Regions from separate parts of the Kitasatospora sp. NPDC001119 genome, predicted to be linked through region 3. Evidence: riboswitches for the same ligand, from Rfam matches in the RefSeq annotation. Region 3 holds a riboswitch; each other region holds the start of a gene.

Region 1 (4,732 bases), on a different contig from region 3:
TCCGGCCGCCGACGACGGTCAGCACGGACTCGATGGACGGGATCTCCGGCTCCGGCACCGTGAAGTAGTCCTCGGACAGCACCGCCAGGTCCCCGTAACTGCCCGGCCGCAGCACGCCCTTGACGTCCTGCTCGCCGGTGAGGGCGGCGCCGGCCGTGGTGTACATCGCGAGCGCGGTCGCCCGGTCGACCCGGTTCTCCGGGGGCCGGATCGCCAGGCCGCCGACCGTACGGCCGGAGACCAGCCAGTGCAGGGCGACCCAGGGGTTGTAGGAGGACACCCGGGTGGCGTCCGTGCCGGCGGCCACGGTCAGTCCGCGCGCCAGCATGGCGCGGACCGGCGGCGCCTCGGCGGCGGCAGCGGCGCCGTACCGGCGGGTGAACACCTCGCCCTGGAAGGACAGCCGGTTCTGGACGGAGAGCGAGCCGCCGAGCGCCGCGATCCGGTCCAGGCTGTCCGGGGAGACGGTCTCGGCGTGGTCGAAGAGCCACCGGTTCCCGGCGGGGAAGAGCCCCTCGGCGGCGAGCCCCTCGAACACCGCGAGGTCGCGCCGGATCGTCTCGTCGTACGTCGCGTGTAGCCGGAAGCCCCAGCCGTGCTCGGTGAGCAGGCGCACGGCCTTGGCGAACTCCCCTTCGTAGGCGTTCAGTTCGGGGCGCGGCTCGGCGAAGTTCTCGAAGTCGGCGGCGGCCCAGGTGAGGTTCTCGCCGGCGCCGTTCAGCCGCAGCCACTCGTCGCCGTCCCCGGGCCGGACCGTCTCGACCCAGCGGGTGAGGTCGTCGACTTCCTGGCCGGGGGTCTGCGGGAACAGGTGGTAGGCGATGCGGAGCGAGAGCAGCCCGTCGCGGGCGAGTTCGGTCACCGTGGCGTAGTTCTCCGGGAAGCTCTGGAACCCGCCGGCGGCGTCGATCGCGGAGGTCAGCCCGAAGCGGTTCAGCTCGCGCAGGAAGTGCCGGGTGGACGTCCTGCGCTCCTCGCCCTCCAGTGTCGGGGCCTTGGCGAGCGTGGAGTAGAGGACCAGGGCGCTCGGGGCGGCCAGCAGCATGCCGTTGGGCTCGCCGCCGCGGCCCCGGACGATCTGGCCGCCCTTCGGGTCCGGGGTGTCGCGGGTGTAGCCGACGGCGCGCAGCGCGGCGCGGTTGAGGACCGCCGACTGGTAGAGGTGGAGGACGAACACCGGGGTGTCCGGCGCCGCCTCGTTCAGCTCGGCGGGGGTCGGCAGCCGCCGCTCGGCGAACTGCTCCGCCGACCAGCCGCCGACGACCCGCACCCACTGCCCCCGGGGCGTCCGGGCGGCCTGCTCCCGCAGCATCGCCAGGCCCTGGCGCAGCGACCGCACACCGTCCCAGCGCAGCTCCAGGACGTAGTTGAGGCCACCGCGGATCACGTGCAGGTGCGCGTCGTTGAGGCCGGGCACCACGCGGCGGCCGAGCGCGTCGACCACCACCGTGGACGGGCCGACGGCCGGGGCTATGTCCGCGTCGTCCCCGACGGCCGTGATCAGGCCGTTCCGGATGGCGAGGGCGCCGGCCTGCGGGCGGCGGGCGTCCCCGGTGTGGATCCGGGCGTTGCGGACGACGACGTCGGCGGCGTGTTCGGTGACGTTCTCCGTGCGGGGGACCAGCCCGCCGACCGGCATTGCAGGCACCTCGACGGCCTCCAGTCATGGGTTCGGGCCGCCGCCCGGAGCGGGCGGCGGCGCGGCGCGGTCGAGCCGGACGAGCCCAAGAGGCTGTCCTGTTCGCTCTCATGACGGAACGTTAGGCAGTGGCATGGTGTCGGAGTTGGCCCACAGTGCACCGGCACCGGTCCGGGAGCGCACCGGCCGGGCGCGAGGGCGGTGTCCGAGTGTCGGCCGGGGGTCGAACCGGGGCGGCGCCCGCCGGTCAGCTCTCGGAGCGCCGCAGCAGGTAGGTGTCCATGATCCAGCCCTTGCGCGCGCGGGCCGACTCGCGCAACTCGCTGATCCGCGGGGCGGCTTCGGCCAGCGGACCGGCGACGAGGATCTCGTCGGGGGTGCCGAGGTACGCGCCGTAACGGATCTCCAGCCCCTCCGGGTCGATCCCGGTGAAGGCGGCGCGGCCGTCGAGCATCACCACGACGTCGTCCACGTCCTCGGGGAAGCCCTCGGCCAGCCGGCGGCCGGTGGTGATCTGCACCGGGCGGCCGACCCGGGTCAGCGTGCTGCGGTGGCGGGCGGCGAGCGCGGAGACGCTGCTGATGCCCGGGACCACCTCGTAGTCGAAGCCGACGGCGCCGCGGGCCAGGACGTCGTCCACCACGGCGATGACGCTGTCGTAGAGGCTCGGATCCCCCCAGACCAGGAACGCGCCCGTCTCGCCCTCACCGAGGTGCTCGGAGAGCAACTGCTCGACCAGGTCGGCCCGGCGGACGCGCCAGTCGTCCACGGCGGCCGCGTACGCGGGGGTGGTCCGGTCCCGCTCCGCGTCCGGCGCCTCGACCACCCGGTGGCCTGGCCGGCCGTGCTCGGCCAGCATCCGGCGGCGCAGCCGGATCAGGTCCTGCCGGTCCTCGTTCTTGTCGAGGATGAAGAAGACGTCCGTGCGGGCGAGCGCCTTGACCGCCTGCAGGGTGAGGTGGTCGGGGTCGCCCGCGCCGATGCCGATGACGAAGATGTGCCGCATGGGAGGCATTCTGCCGTCCGGGACGCCCTGGTCGCGTCGGCGGCCGGGAGGGGCGCGTCCCGATGTCGGGCGGCGGCCACCGTGATGTCACGTTCGAACCCTTGACCGGATCTTTTCCGTATCGCCATGATGGGCCGTCATGTTGTGACTCCGCCGCTGGGGGAAGTCCGGTTCGAATCCGGCGCTGGCCCGCAACGGTAGGCCGCCGGCTCCTGGTCGGAGGCGAGCCCGAGTACCCGTCGGCGGAGGCGTGTCGTCCCTCCTCCCGTCGTGGTCCGCGGGCCGGAGCCCCGAGGGCCGCCCCGGCTGTCGCCGCCGCCCTCCGGGCCCCTGCGCGCGGGCCCGGAAAGGCCACCATGCCCACGCTCCGCCGCACCCTCGGTCTGCTCGCGATACCCGCCGTGGCGCTCGCCACCGCACTCCCGGCGGTCACCGCCGCCCACGCCGCGCCCGTGAACGCGACCGCCGCCGCGACCTCGTCCCCGACGGTCCGTCCCGACGCCGCCGCGGGCGGCTGGCTGGCCCGCCAACTCGTCGACGGCGACCACTTCGAGTCCGTCTTCAACGGGACCGCCTACCCCGACCAGGGCCTCACCATCGACGCCGTACTGGCCTTCGCCGCCTCGCGCGGCTCCGACGAGGCCGCCGCGAAGGCCACCGCCTGGCTGGCGAAGCCCGAGATCATCGGCGGCTACCTCGGCGACGGCACCACCGAGGCCTACGCGGGCGCGACCGCCAAGCTGCTGCTCGCCGTCGAGGTCCGCGGCGGGGACCCGACGGCCTTCGGCGGCGTCGACCTGCCGGCCCGCCTGCGGTCGCTGCAGACCGCCGAGGGCCGGTTCTCCGACCGCTCCCAGTGGGGCGACTACAGCAACACCTTCGGCCAGTCCCTCGCCGTGATCGCCCTGCACCGCACGCCCGGTGGCGCCCCGGCGGCGGCCGTGGACTTCCTGGCGAACAGCCAGTGCGCGGACGGCGGCTTCCCGCTCTCCTTCGGCCAGGCCGCCTGCACCAGCGACGCCGACGCCACCGCGCTCGCCGTCCAGGCCCTCGCCGCCACCGGGCGCGCCGCCAAGGCGAACACGGGCCTGGGCTGGCTCACCGCCCACCAGAACGCCGACGGCGGCTTCGCGGCCGCCGGGGCGACCGCCTCCAACGCCAACAGCACCGGCCTGGCCACCCAGGCGCTGCTCTCCGGCGGACGCCTCGGCCCCGGCCTCAAGGCCTGGGGCCGGCTGGTGAAGCTCCAGCAGGGCTGCTCCGCCGACCCGGCGGTCCGCGGCGCCGTCGCCTACGACGCGACCGGCTTCAACGCGGGCACCGGCGCCCGGGCCACGGCGCAGGCCGTCCTCGGCCTCGCGGGCACCCCGCTGTCCACGCTCTCCGCCTCCGGGGCCGCCCCCGACGCCCCGACCCAGGCCTGCCCGCCGGCGCCGGCCACGCGCTGAACCACGCTGACACCGCGAGGAGTTCACCGATGAGCGACACCCCCACCCCGGTCCGCCCGGCCCGCCGTACGCTCGGGTCGATCGCCGCCGCGGCGGCCCTCACCGCCGGACTGCTCGGCGTCTGCGCCGTCCAGGCGCCGCAGGCGCGGGCGGCCGCCTGCGGCGGCACCACCGGCGTCACCGTCGTGGTCGACTTCACCGCCGTCGGCGGCGGCATCCAGACCGGCTGCGCGCCCGGCGACCCGGCCAGCGGCCTGGCCGCGCTCACCGGCGCCGGATTCTCGTACGCCTTCCACCCGCGCTACCCGGGCTTCGTCTGCACCATCAACGCCCTGCCGACGACCTGCACCAACCCGACCGGCAGCGCCTACTGGTCGTACTGGCACGCCCAGCACGGCGGCCCCTGGTCGTACAGCACCCTGGGCGCGGGCAGCTACGACCCGGCCCCCGGCGACGTCGAGGGCTGGTCCTTCGGCGCCGGCGCACAGCCGGGCACCACCGCGCCCTGACAGGCGGAGGGCCACCGGCGCCCCGGCCCCTTCTCCGGAAGGGGCCGGGGCGCCGGTGCCAGGGGCTCAGGCGCCGCGGGACGCTCGGCGCCGCCGGTCGAGGTGTCCGACCAGCCGTACGGTTGCCACC
Region 2 (4,732 bases), on a different contig from region 3:
GCGGTAGCCGTCCCGGGAGCGCCGGCTGGCGAGCATCCGGTCGAAGCACGGGTCGCCGACCACCCGGGCGACGTCCAGGGCCTCGGGGCAGGAGGTCCGCAGCCGGTCCAGCTGTTCGGGGTGGGAGAGCCCGAGGACGTCCACGAACACCCGCCCGCGGTGGGTGAGTTCGTTGCGGGACAGGCCGGCGGCGCTGACCGTGTCGCCGGTGGACTCGGTGACCAGGCGGTTGTAGCCGGCGCCGTGCGGCAGGACGACGAGGCGGGCGTCCAGGCGGTGCATGGAGGAGTGGACGGCGCAGGCGACGGCCAGGTCGAAGCGGTGGCGGACGGCGTCGTCCCAGTCCAGCACGGTGAAGCCGGACAGGCCGTGCAGGTACTCGTCCAGGGCGCGGTCGGCGAAGACGGAACCGGGGTTGACGGTGAAGTACCACTCGATGCCGTGCGGGCTCAGCAGGGAGAGGACGTCCAGCACCCGGGTGGCCGAGGTGAGGGTGCGGGCGACCGCCAGCACGCGGGCCTTGACCGGGTCGGTGTTCCAGCGGTCGGCGGGCCAGGCATGGGGGTGGGACGGCACATCATGATCGTACTGGCCGGGGCCGTTCACGGCGCGCCTTCCCGAGCGGGAGTCAGCGGCCCGAGCGGGAGTCGGCGGACCGGGCAGGAGTCGGCGGACCGAGCGGGAGTCGGCAGATCGGGCAGGCGTCGGCGGGAGGGGTCAGCCCACTGCCGCGCTGGGCTCGTGGTGCTCGGCGGCGGCGCACTCGTCGAGGAGGGGGCGCATGGCCTCGTCCACGAGCCGGTAGCGCACCACTCGTCCGTCCCGGTCGCCGGTGACCACGCCGGCCGTGCGGAGCAGCCGCAGGGCCTGGGAGACGGCGGGGTCGCGCATGCCGGTGGCCACCGCGAGGTCGCTGACGGCGAGCGGGCCGGCCCGGTGGAGGGCGAGCAGCAGGGCGAGCCGTCCGGGGTCGGCGAGCAGGGAGAACCGCTCGGCCCAGGACCGGACGTGTGCGGGGTCGCCGATCGCGGCGATGGCCTCGCAGACCCGGTGCCCGTCGATGGTGCGGTGGCCCGCGCGGTCGGCCGGTACGAGATGCATGCGGACATTCTTGCAGGCGGTCGCCTGTGATCCTGGACACCTGCGCAGGTGCGCAGCCTTGCACGGGTCGGGGCGCGGCCCCTACGGTGTTCCCCGCCGTGGTGCTCGGGAAGACCGGTGACGGACCCTCAGGGGTCCCAGCCCGGAGCGGCCCTCGCCACTGTGATCGGGTCGTTCCTCCGCCCGCGGAGGAACGTCGTCCGTGCCCACGGAGCCACTGGGTGCCTCGCGCACCTGGGAAGGCGGGCACGGGTATCCCGTCAGCCAGGAGACCGGCCACGGCATCTCACGAGGTTTTCCACGAGGTGCTGGAGCGTGATCCGCAGATGACCCTGCCCGAAACCGTTGCCGCCGGCGCGAAGCCGGCCCCTTCCGTGCTGCCCAGCTTCAGATGGCGGCGCGAGGACACCGTCCGTACGGCCGGGCTGATGGCGGTGATCGTGGCCATGCACGTGGTGGCCTTCGGCACGCTGATCTTCCTGGTCGCGCCCGAGCGGTACGCGGTCGGTACCCAGGTCTTCGGGGTGGGCCTCGGCATCACCGCGTACACCCTCGGGATGCGGCACGCCTTCGACGCCGACCACATCGCGGTGATCGACAACACCACCCGCAAACTGATGGCGGACGGCAAGCGGCCGGTCTCGGTGGGCTTCTGGTTCGCCCTCGGGCACTCCTCGATGGTGGTGCTGATGGCCGCCCTGGTGGCGGGCGGCGCGCAGCTGGCGAACACACTGATGGACGACGAGTCGGCCACCCACAAGTGGCTGGGCGTGATCGGGACGACCACCTCCGGCGTGTTCCTCTACCTGATCGGTGCGCTCAACCTGGCGGCGCTGCTCGGCATCCTCAGGGTGTTCCGCTCGATGCGGGCCGGGAAGTTCGACGAGAAGGAGCTGGAGGCGCACCTCGACTCGCGCGGCTTCATGGCCCGGGTGCTGAACCGGGCGACCCGTTCGATCACCCGGCCGGGGCAGATGTTCCCGGTGGGCATGGTGCTGGGCCTGGGCTTCGACACGGCGACCGAGGTCACCCTGATGGTGATGGCCGGCTCGGGCGCGGCCTCCGGGCTGCCCTGGTACGCGATCGTCTGCCTGCCGCTGCTGTTCGCGGCGGGGATGAGCCTGTTCGACACCCTGGACGGGACGTTCATGAACTTCGCGTACCAGTGGGCCTTCGCCAACCCGGTCCGGAAGGTGTACTACAACCTGACCATCACGGGTCTGTCGATCGCGGTGGCCTTCATCATCGGCACCATCGAGCTGGTCGGGGTGCTGCACGAGAAGCTCGACCTGACCGACCCGGTCACCGGGTTCGTCGCGGACATCTCGCTGGACAACGTGGGCTACGCCATCGCCGGGCTGTTCGTGGTCGTCTGGGCGATCGCGATCGGGTACTGGAAGCTCGCCCGGGTCGAGCAGCGCTGGACGCCCGAGGGCTCCTGAGCCGAGCGGCCAGGCCGCGAACGGCGCCTCCCCGAGTCCGGGGAGGCGCCGTTCGCGCGTCCGGGGTCAGCGCTCCTCGCGGAAGTCGACGTGCCGGCCCGCGGCCGGGTCGTACTTGCGCAGGACCATCCGGTCCGGGTCGTTGCGGCGGTTCTTGCGGGTCACGTAGGTGAAGCCGGTGCCGGCGGTGGAGCGGAGCCTGATCACCGGGCGCAGTTCGCTGCGGGCCATGGGACGTCCTCCTGGGGTCTGGGGGTCGGGGTCTCGGGGTCCGGTCCGAGGGGTTGGCTCGAACCGTACATCGAAATGGAAGTCATTTTCATCTGGTGTAACGTGAGCCCGGTCCTGCCCATTCCCGGACGCCAGGGAGCACCCATGTCCGCCCGCTGCCAACTCACCGGCCGCCGGCCCGGCTTCGGCAACGCGATCTCGCACTCGCACCGCCGCACCGGCCGCCGCTTCGACCCCAACATCCAGCGCAAGCGCTACTGGCTGCCCGGCGAGGGCCGGTACGTCCGGCTGACGCTGAGCGCCAAGGGCATCCGCACCGTCGACGCGATCGGCGTCGAGGCCGCCGTCGCCCGCATCCGCGCCCGGGGGGAGAAGGTCTGATGGCCAAGCAGAGCAAGATCGCCAAGAACGAGCGGCGGCGCGCCGTCGTCGCCCGCCACGCCGAGCGCCGGGCCGAGCTCAAGCGGACCATCGCCCACCCCGGCACCGGCCCCGCCGAGCGCGCCGCCGCCCAGGCCGAGCTCGCCCGCCAGCCGCGCGACGCCAGCGCCACCCGGGTCCGCAACCGGGACGCCGTGGACGGCCGGCCCCGCGGCTACCTGCGGGCCTTCGGCCTCTCCCGGGTCAACCTGCGCGCGCACGCCCACGCCGGGCACCTGCCCGGCGTCCGCAAGGCGAGCTGGTGAGCGCCGTGGACGGGACCAGGCTGCCGGTGGTGGTCGTCGCCGGCCTGCACGCGGAGCAGCGCCGGGCCGCCGTCGAGGAACTGGCGGCGGCCGCGGTGGACGCCGTGGTCCTGCACCACGACCTGCGGGACGCCGCGCTCGGCACCGTCCGCCGCGAGCTGCGCGACGCCGCCGGGGCCTTCGACGTGGCCGACGTCCCGCTGGCGAACGACTGCCCGTGCTGCGCCCTGCGCGAGGACCTGCTGCCCCGGCTGCTGGAGATCGCCGACGGCGGCCGGTACGGACTGGCGATCGTCGAACTGTGGGGCGGCAGCGACCCGCACCCCGCGGTCGAGGTGATCGCCGGGGGAGAGGTGGACGGGCGGCGGCTCGACGACGTCGTCGAACTGGCGGGCGTGGTCACCGCCGTCGACCCGGACCGGCTGGTCGGCGAGCTCTCCGTCCCCGACGACCTGGTGGAGCACGGCGAGCAGACCGCCTCGCGCGACGATCGGACCCGCGCCGAGGCGCTCGCCCACCAGATCGAGTACGCCGGCACGCTCGCCGTGCCGCGCGCCGCGGCGCACGCGCCGGGGCTCGCCCTCCTGCGCCAGCTGCACGCCACCGCCCGGACCGTCCGGCTCGGCACCGGCGCGCTCACCCGGGCCGCGCTCGGCGGCTTCGACGTGGCCGCCGCCCGCGACCGGGTCAACCCGGCGCTCGCGCTGCTGCCGCAGGAGCGGGACGAGGCGGGCGTCGCCACCCTGCTGTGGGAGCGCCGCCGACCGCTCCACCCCGAGCGGCTGCACCGGGCGCTGGAACTGCTCGTCCCGGCGGCGCAGCGCAGCCGCGGCCGGTTCTGGCTGGCCAACCGGCCCGATCTGATACTCGCCTGGGACGCCGCCGGGGCGAACCTCGCGGTCGAGGAGTGCGGGCCCTGGCTCACCTCCCTGCCCGACGCGGCCTGGGAGCTCTACCCGCCCGCGCGCCGGGCCGCCGCCGCCCTCGACTGGCACCCCCGGCACGGCGACCGGGTGCAGCAGCTCAGCTTCACCGCCGAGGGGCTGGACGTCGACGGCATCACCGACCTGCTCGACTCCTGCCTGCTCACCGACGCCGAACTCGCCGCCGGCGAACCCGGCTGGAAGGCCCTGCCGGACGCCTTCCAGGACCTGCTCGACCCCGTCCACTGAAGGAGCGCCCTCCCGTGCGCAAACGATCCGCCCCGCCGAAGCCCCGGCCCAACCCGCTGCTCGCGGCGGGCATCGAGTACATCGACTACAAGGACACCGA
Region 3 (4,732 bases):
GGACCCGGCTGCGCGGGGTCTTCGAGGCCGCCGCCGGCGGGGACGAGATCCGCGGCGTCGACCTGCTGAACAGCCTGCTGATGGAGTACCCGGTCAGCCCGCTGATCTCCGGGCACGACTACCTGGACGACGCCGGGCGGCCGCGCTGGCACCTGCACCTGGCCGACAACTCCCCCACCGCCACCGCCCACTTCAGCGCGGTCGCCTGCATGGGCCTGGCCGTCCACCTCACCGAGCTGGGCGCCGACCGGCTCGGCATCTGCCAGGCCGCGCCCTGCCGCAACGCCTACCTGGACACCTCGACCAACCGCTCCCGCCGCTACTGCTCGGACCGCTGCGCGACCCGCGCCAACGTGGCCGCCTACCGGGCCCGCAAGCGCCTGGAGGCGGAGGCGGCGGCCCGGGCGTAGCGGCCCGCTAGACCTCCTCGACCCAGGCGCCGAGCCGGCGGGCCAGGCCCGGCACCCGGGCCAGCCGCGGGGTGAGCAGCAGCCGCTCCAGCCGGCGCCCCGGCGCCAGCCAGACCGGGCTCGGGCGCAGCCGCAGCAGCACCCGGCCGAGCACCAGCTCGTCCGGGACGGCGCCGTAGCTGCGGCTGTCGCTGTCCACCGGGCGGTTGTCGGAGAGCAGCCACCAGCCCGTGGCCCGGCGCTCGGCAGCCCGCTTCACCACCAGCAGGTCCTGCTGGAAGGGGTGCCGGAAGACCACCACCGCGCCGGGCCGGATCGGCGCGCCGTAGCGGACCAGCAGCCGGTCGCCCTCGCGCAGGGTCGGGACCATCGACGGCCCCGCCACGTCGACCAGCCCGAACGGCAGCGCGCCGCCCGGGCCGCGCTCCCCCGCCCCGGCGCCCTCCGCTCGCGTGCTCCGCGCCACGACTCCTCCTCCCGCCCCCGCTCGCGCCCCCAGTCTGCCGTACGGACCGCCGTCCGTCCGATGTCCGGATTGCGCCGGTTCCCGGTCCGTCTTTCGCCCTAGGCCCACCGCCCGATCGCGAAACCGGGAGGGCGGAAGGGTAATCTCGGGCGCGGGAAGACGATCTAAGGAAGGACTCCCATGTTCTCTCGTCTGTTTGCACCGCGCGCCACCGTCCACGCCCACTGCGACCTGCCCTGCGGCGTCTACGACCCCGCGCAGGCCAAGCTGGAGGCCGAGTCGGTCAAGGCCACCCAGGAGAAGTACCAGGCCAACGAGGACCCGCACTTCCGCGCCCGCGCCGTCATCATCAAGGAGCAGCGCGCCGAGGCCGTCAAGCACCACATCTCGGTGCTGTGGAGCGACTACTTCAAGGCCCCGCACTTCGAGAAGTACCCGCAGCTGCACCAGCTGATCAACGACACCCTGAAGGCCGCCTCGGCCGCCAAGGCGTCCACGGACCCGGCCACCGGCCAGGCCCTGCTCGACCTGATCGCCCAGGTCGACAAAATCTTCTGGGAGACCAAGCAGGCCTGAGCCTGACGCGTCGCCACCCGACCGCCCCCGTCCGCACCGCCGGACGGGGGCGGTCGTGCGTTCACGTCCGACCCGGCTCGGTAAGGGTTGCCTGCCCTGAGTGGCTGTTATGCTGCCAGGGCGTCCGAGGGGGAAGTCCGGTGCGAATCCGGCGCTGACCCGCAACGGTGAGCACGGCCCGTACCCGCCCGTACGGCCGCGCCAGCCCGATCGCCCTCGGCCGCCGACCTCCCGACAACTCGCCGCGGACTGCGAGGGGAACGGCGCCCCGGCACGCCCCCGGCCCGCGCCCGCCCCGGCGCGCTCCCGGCCCGAGGCAAGGCGCACCCGTGAACCGCGCACCCGTCAACCGTGCAGTCGGCCCGCCCGCCCGCCGAATACCCGTCGTCCCGCTCGCCGCCGGACTCGCCGCCGCCCTGCTGCTCTCCCTGGTCTGCGGGGTCGCCCTCGGCTCCTCCGGGCTCGGCCTGCCCCGGGTGCTGCGGCTCCTGGGCGCCGGGCTGACGGGCGGCCGGCTGGACGCGGACGAGGCGGCCGCGTACGCGATCGTCTGGGAGATCCGGCTGCCGCGCACCGTGCTGGCCGCCGTGGTCGGCGCCGGGCTGGCCGCCTGCGGGGTCGCCGTCCAGGCCCTGGTGCGCAACGCGCTGGCGGACCCCTTCGTGCTCGGCATCTCCTCCGGCGCGGCCGTCGGCGCCAATGCCGTGATGCTGTTCGGCGCCTTCGCCTCGCTCGGGGTGTGGGCGATCTCCGCCTCCGCCTTCGGCTCCGCGCTGGCCGCCATGACCCTGGTCTACGTCACGGCCCGCACCGCGTACGGGCTCACCCCGCTGCGGCTGGTGCTCACCGGCACCGCGCTGTCGTACGGCTTCTCCGCCGCCACCACCCTGATGGTCTTCGCCGCCGACCGCGGCGAGGCCGCCCGGGACGTCATGATGTGGCTGCTCGGCAGCCTCGGCGGCGCCACCTGGGGCAAGGTGCCGATCGCCGCCGTCACCGTGCTGGCCGGGCTCGCCTACCTGGCCTGCACCGCCGGGCGGCTGGACGCGCTCGCGATGGGCGACGAGACCTCCGCCTCGCTCGGCGTGGACCCGGACCGGCTGCGCCGCGAGCTGTTCGTGGTGACCGCCGCCGTCACCGGCACCGTGGTCGCGGTCAGCGGGGCGATCGGCTTCGTCGGGCTGCTGATGCCGCACCTGGCGCGGATGCTGGTCGGCGCCGGGCACCGCCGGGTGCTGGTGGTCGCGCCGCTCGCCGGGGCGCTGCTGCTGGTCTGGGTGGACATCGCCTCGCGCACCCTGCTGGCGCCCGCCGAACTGCCCGTCGGGGTGTTCACCGCGGTGCTCGGCGTGCCCGCCTTCCTGGTGATGATGCGCCGCCGCGGCCAGGCCTTCGGAGGTGCCCGGTGACCGCGACGACCGACCCGACCCCGGTGCACGCCCAGGACCTCGCCGTCGACGGCGTCTCGGTGGAGCTGGCCGGCACCCGGCTGGTCCACGAGGTGAGCCTGGCGGCCGCCGCCGGACAGGTGGTCGGGCTGATCGGCCCCAACGGCAGCGGCAAGTCGACCCTGCTGCGCTGCGTCTACCGGGTGCTGAAGCCGGCCGGCGGCGTGGTCCGGCTGGCCGGCGACGACCTGCACGCCCTCACCGCCCGCGAGAGCGCCCGCCGGGTGGCCGCGCTGACCCAGGAGCACTCCGCCGAGTTCGACTTCACCGTCGCCGAGGTGGTCGCCATGGGCCGGCTGCCGCACCGCCGCGGCTTCGGCGCCCAAGTCGACGGGGACGAGCGGCGCTGCGCCGAGGCGCTGCGCAAGGTCCGGGCCGGGCACCTCGCCGAGCGGGGCTTCCTGAGCCTGTCCGGGGGCGAGAAGCAGCGGGTGCTGTTCGCCCGCGCGCTGGTCCAGGAGCCGCGCCTGCTGGTGCTGGACGAACCCACCAACCACCTCGACATCGCGCACCAGTTGGAGGTGCTGGCGCTCGCCCGCGAGGCCGGTCCGACGGTGCTCACCGCGCTGCACGACCTCAACCTGGCGGCGGGCCACTGCGACCTGCTGTACGTCCTGCGGGACGGCCGGATCGTCGCCTCCGGGCCGCCCGACGAGGTGCTCCGACCCGCCCTGCTGGCCGAGGTGTTCGGCGTCCGGGGCACCCCGGTGCGCCACCCGGAGACCGGCGCCCTCCAGCTGCTCTTCGACCGCCTCCCCTGACCCCCAAGGAACTCCCGTGCGCACCAAGGCCGTTGCCGCCACCGCCCTGCTCGCCCTCGGACTCGTCGGCTGCGGCGCCGAGATCGCCCCGAAGGAGGCCGCCACCGCCTCCGCCCACTACCCCGTGACGGTGGACAACTGCGGGGAGAAGCTCACCTTCGCGCAGAAGCCCGCCCGGGTGGTGACCAACGACGTCAACATCACCGAACTGATGCTCTCGCTCGGCCTCGCCGACCGGATGGCCGGCTACGTGATGCCCGACGACAAGGGGAAGATCGACCAGGTCGCCTGGAAGGACGGCTACCAGCAGGCCACCTGGCTCTCCAAGAAGATCCTCACCAAGGAGATCGCGCTGGACGCCAAGGCCGACCTGGTCTTCGCCGGCTGGCACTACGGCTTCGACGAGGGCAGCGGCGTCACCCCGCAGGCCTTCAGGGCGCTCGGCGTCGACTCGTACGTGCTCAGCGAGTCCTGCCGCAGCGGCAAGGGCACCGAGCGCGGCGTGATGGACCCGCTGGAGGCGCTCTACACCGACCTGGCCAACCTCGGCGAGATCTTCGACGTCAAGGACCGCTCCGACCAGCTGATCGCGGACTTCAAGGCGCGGATCGCCGCCGTGCCGCAGCCCGAGCGCCGCCCGTCCGTCTTCCTGTACGACAGCGGGCAGGACAAGCCGTACACCGCCGGGAAGTTCGCCGCCGCCAACGAGATCATCGCCAAGGCGGGCGGGACCAACATCATGGGCGACCTCGCCGACAGCTGGGTCACGGCCGGCTGGGAGAGCGTGGTGCGGCGCGACCCCGAGGTGATCGTGATCAACGACTACGCGACGCCGAAGGCCGAGGAGAAGCGGAAGTTCCTGATGTCCTTCCCGCCGCTGGCCGACGTCGCCGCGGTCAGGAACGGCCGGATCTTCGTCATGGACTACGTCGACCTGGTGGAGAGCCCGCGCAACCCGGCCGCGATCAGCGCGCTGGCCGCCTACCTGCGCACCGTGCCGGCCTCCTGACCGGCCCGGATCCCGCTCCTCCGGGTCCGGGCGGCCGCGGGCGTACGCTCAAGGTACGAGCC

Evidence for each region. Region 3 has a riboswitch for cobalamin ahead of ACWDD9_RS23505 (FecCD family ABC transporter permease). Riboswitches for the same ligand answer to the same signal wherever they lie in the genome.
Region 1: it holds a riboswitch for cobalamin, as region 3 does, so the genes downstream of both, ACWDD9_RS32230 (prenyltransferase/squalene oxidase repeat-containing protein) here and ACWDD9_RS23505 (FecCD family ABC transporter permease) in region 3, are expected to answer to the same signal.
Region 2: it holds a riboswitch for cobalamin, as region 3 does, so the genes downstream of both, ACWDD9_RS05290 (Nickel transporter NicT) here and ACWDD9_RS23505 (FecCD family ABC transporter permease) in region 3, are expected to answer to the same signal.

Annotation. Positions count from the first base shown of each region.
Region 1 is NZ_JBSFKI010000032.1:13,965-18,696, reverse strand. Features, by position in the region: gene ACWDD9_RS32240 (amidohydrolase) at 1-1,639, opposite strand, end outside; gene cobF (precorrin-6A synthase (deacetylating)) at 1,887-2,645, opposite strand; cobalamin riboswitch at 2,783-2,903, shown strand; gene ACWDD9_RS32230 (prenyltransferase/squalene oxidase repeat-containing protein) at 3,002-4,093, shown strand; gene ACWDD9_RS32225 (hypothetical protein) at 4,123-4,602, shown strand; gene ACWDD9_RS32220 (hypothetical protein) at 4,669-4,732, opposite strand, start outside.
Region 2 is NZ_JBSFKI010000003.1:225,027-229,758, reverse strand. Features, by position in the region: gene ACWDD9_RS05300 (hypothetical protein) at 1-576, opposite strand, end outside; gene ACWDD9_RS05295 (ArsR/SmtB family transcription factor) at 718-1,101, opposite strand; cobalamin riboswitch at 1,184-1,396, shown strand; gene ACWDD9_RS05290 (Nickel transporter NicT) at 1,428-2,543, shown strand; gene rpmG (50S ribosomal protein L33) at 2,610-2,774, opposite strand; gene rpmB (50S ribosomal protein L28) at 2,919-3,155, shown strand; gene rpsN (30S ribosomal protein S14) at 3,155-3,460, shown strand; gene ACWDD9_RS05270 (CobW family GTP-binding protein) at 3,466-4,632, shown strand; gene rpsR (30S ribosomal protein S18) at 4,647-4,732, shown strand, end outside.
Region 3 is NZ_JBSFKI010000019.1:24,581-29,312, reverse strand. Features, by position in the region: gene ACWDD9_RS23520 (CGNR zinc finger domain-containing protein) at 1-410, shown strand, start outside; gene sodX (nickel-type superoxide dismutase maturation protease) at 418-780, opposite strand; gene sodN (superoxide dismutase, Ni) at 1,057-1,452, shown strand; cobalamin riboswitch at 1,520-1,658, shown strand; gene ACWDD9_RS23505 (FecCD family ABC transporter permease) at 1,782-2,861, shown strand; gene ACWDD9_RS23500 (ABC transporter ATP-binding protein) at 2,858-3,661, shown strand; gene ACWDD9_RS23495 (ABC transporter substrate-binding protein) at 3,678-4,670, shown strand.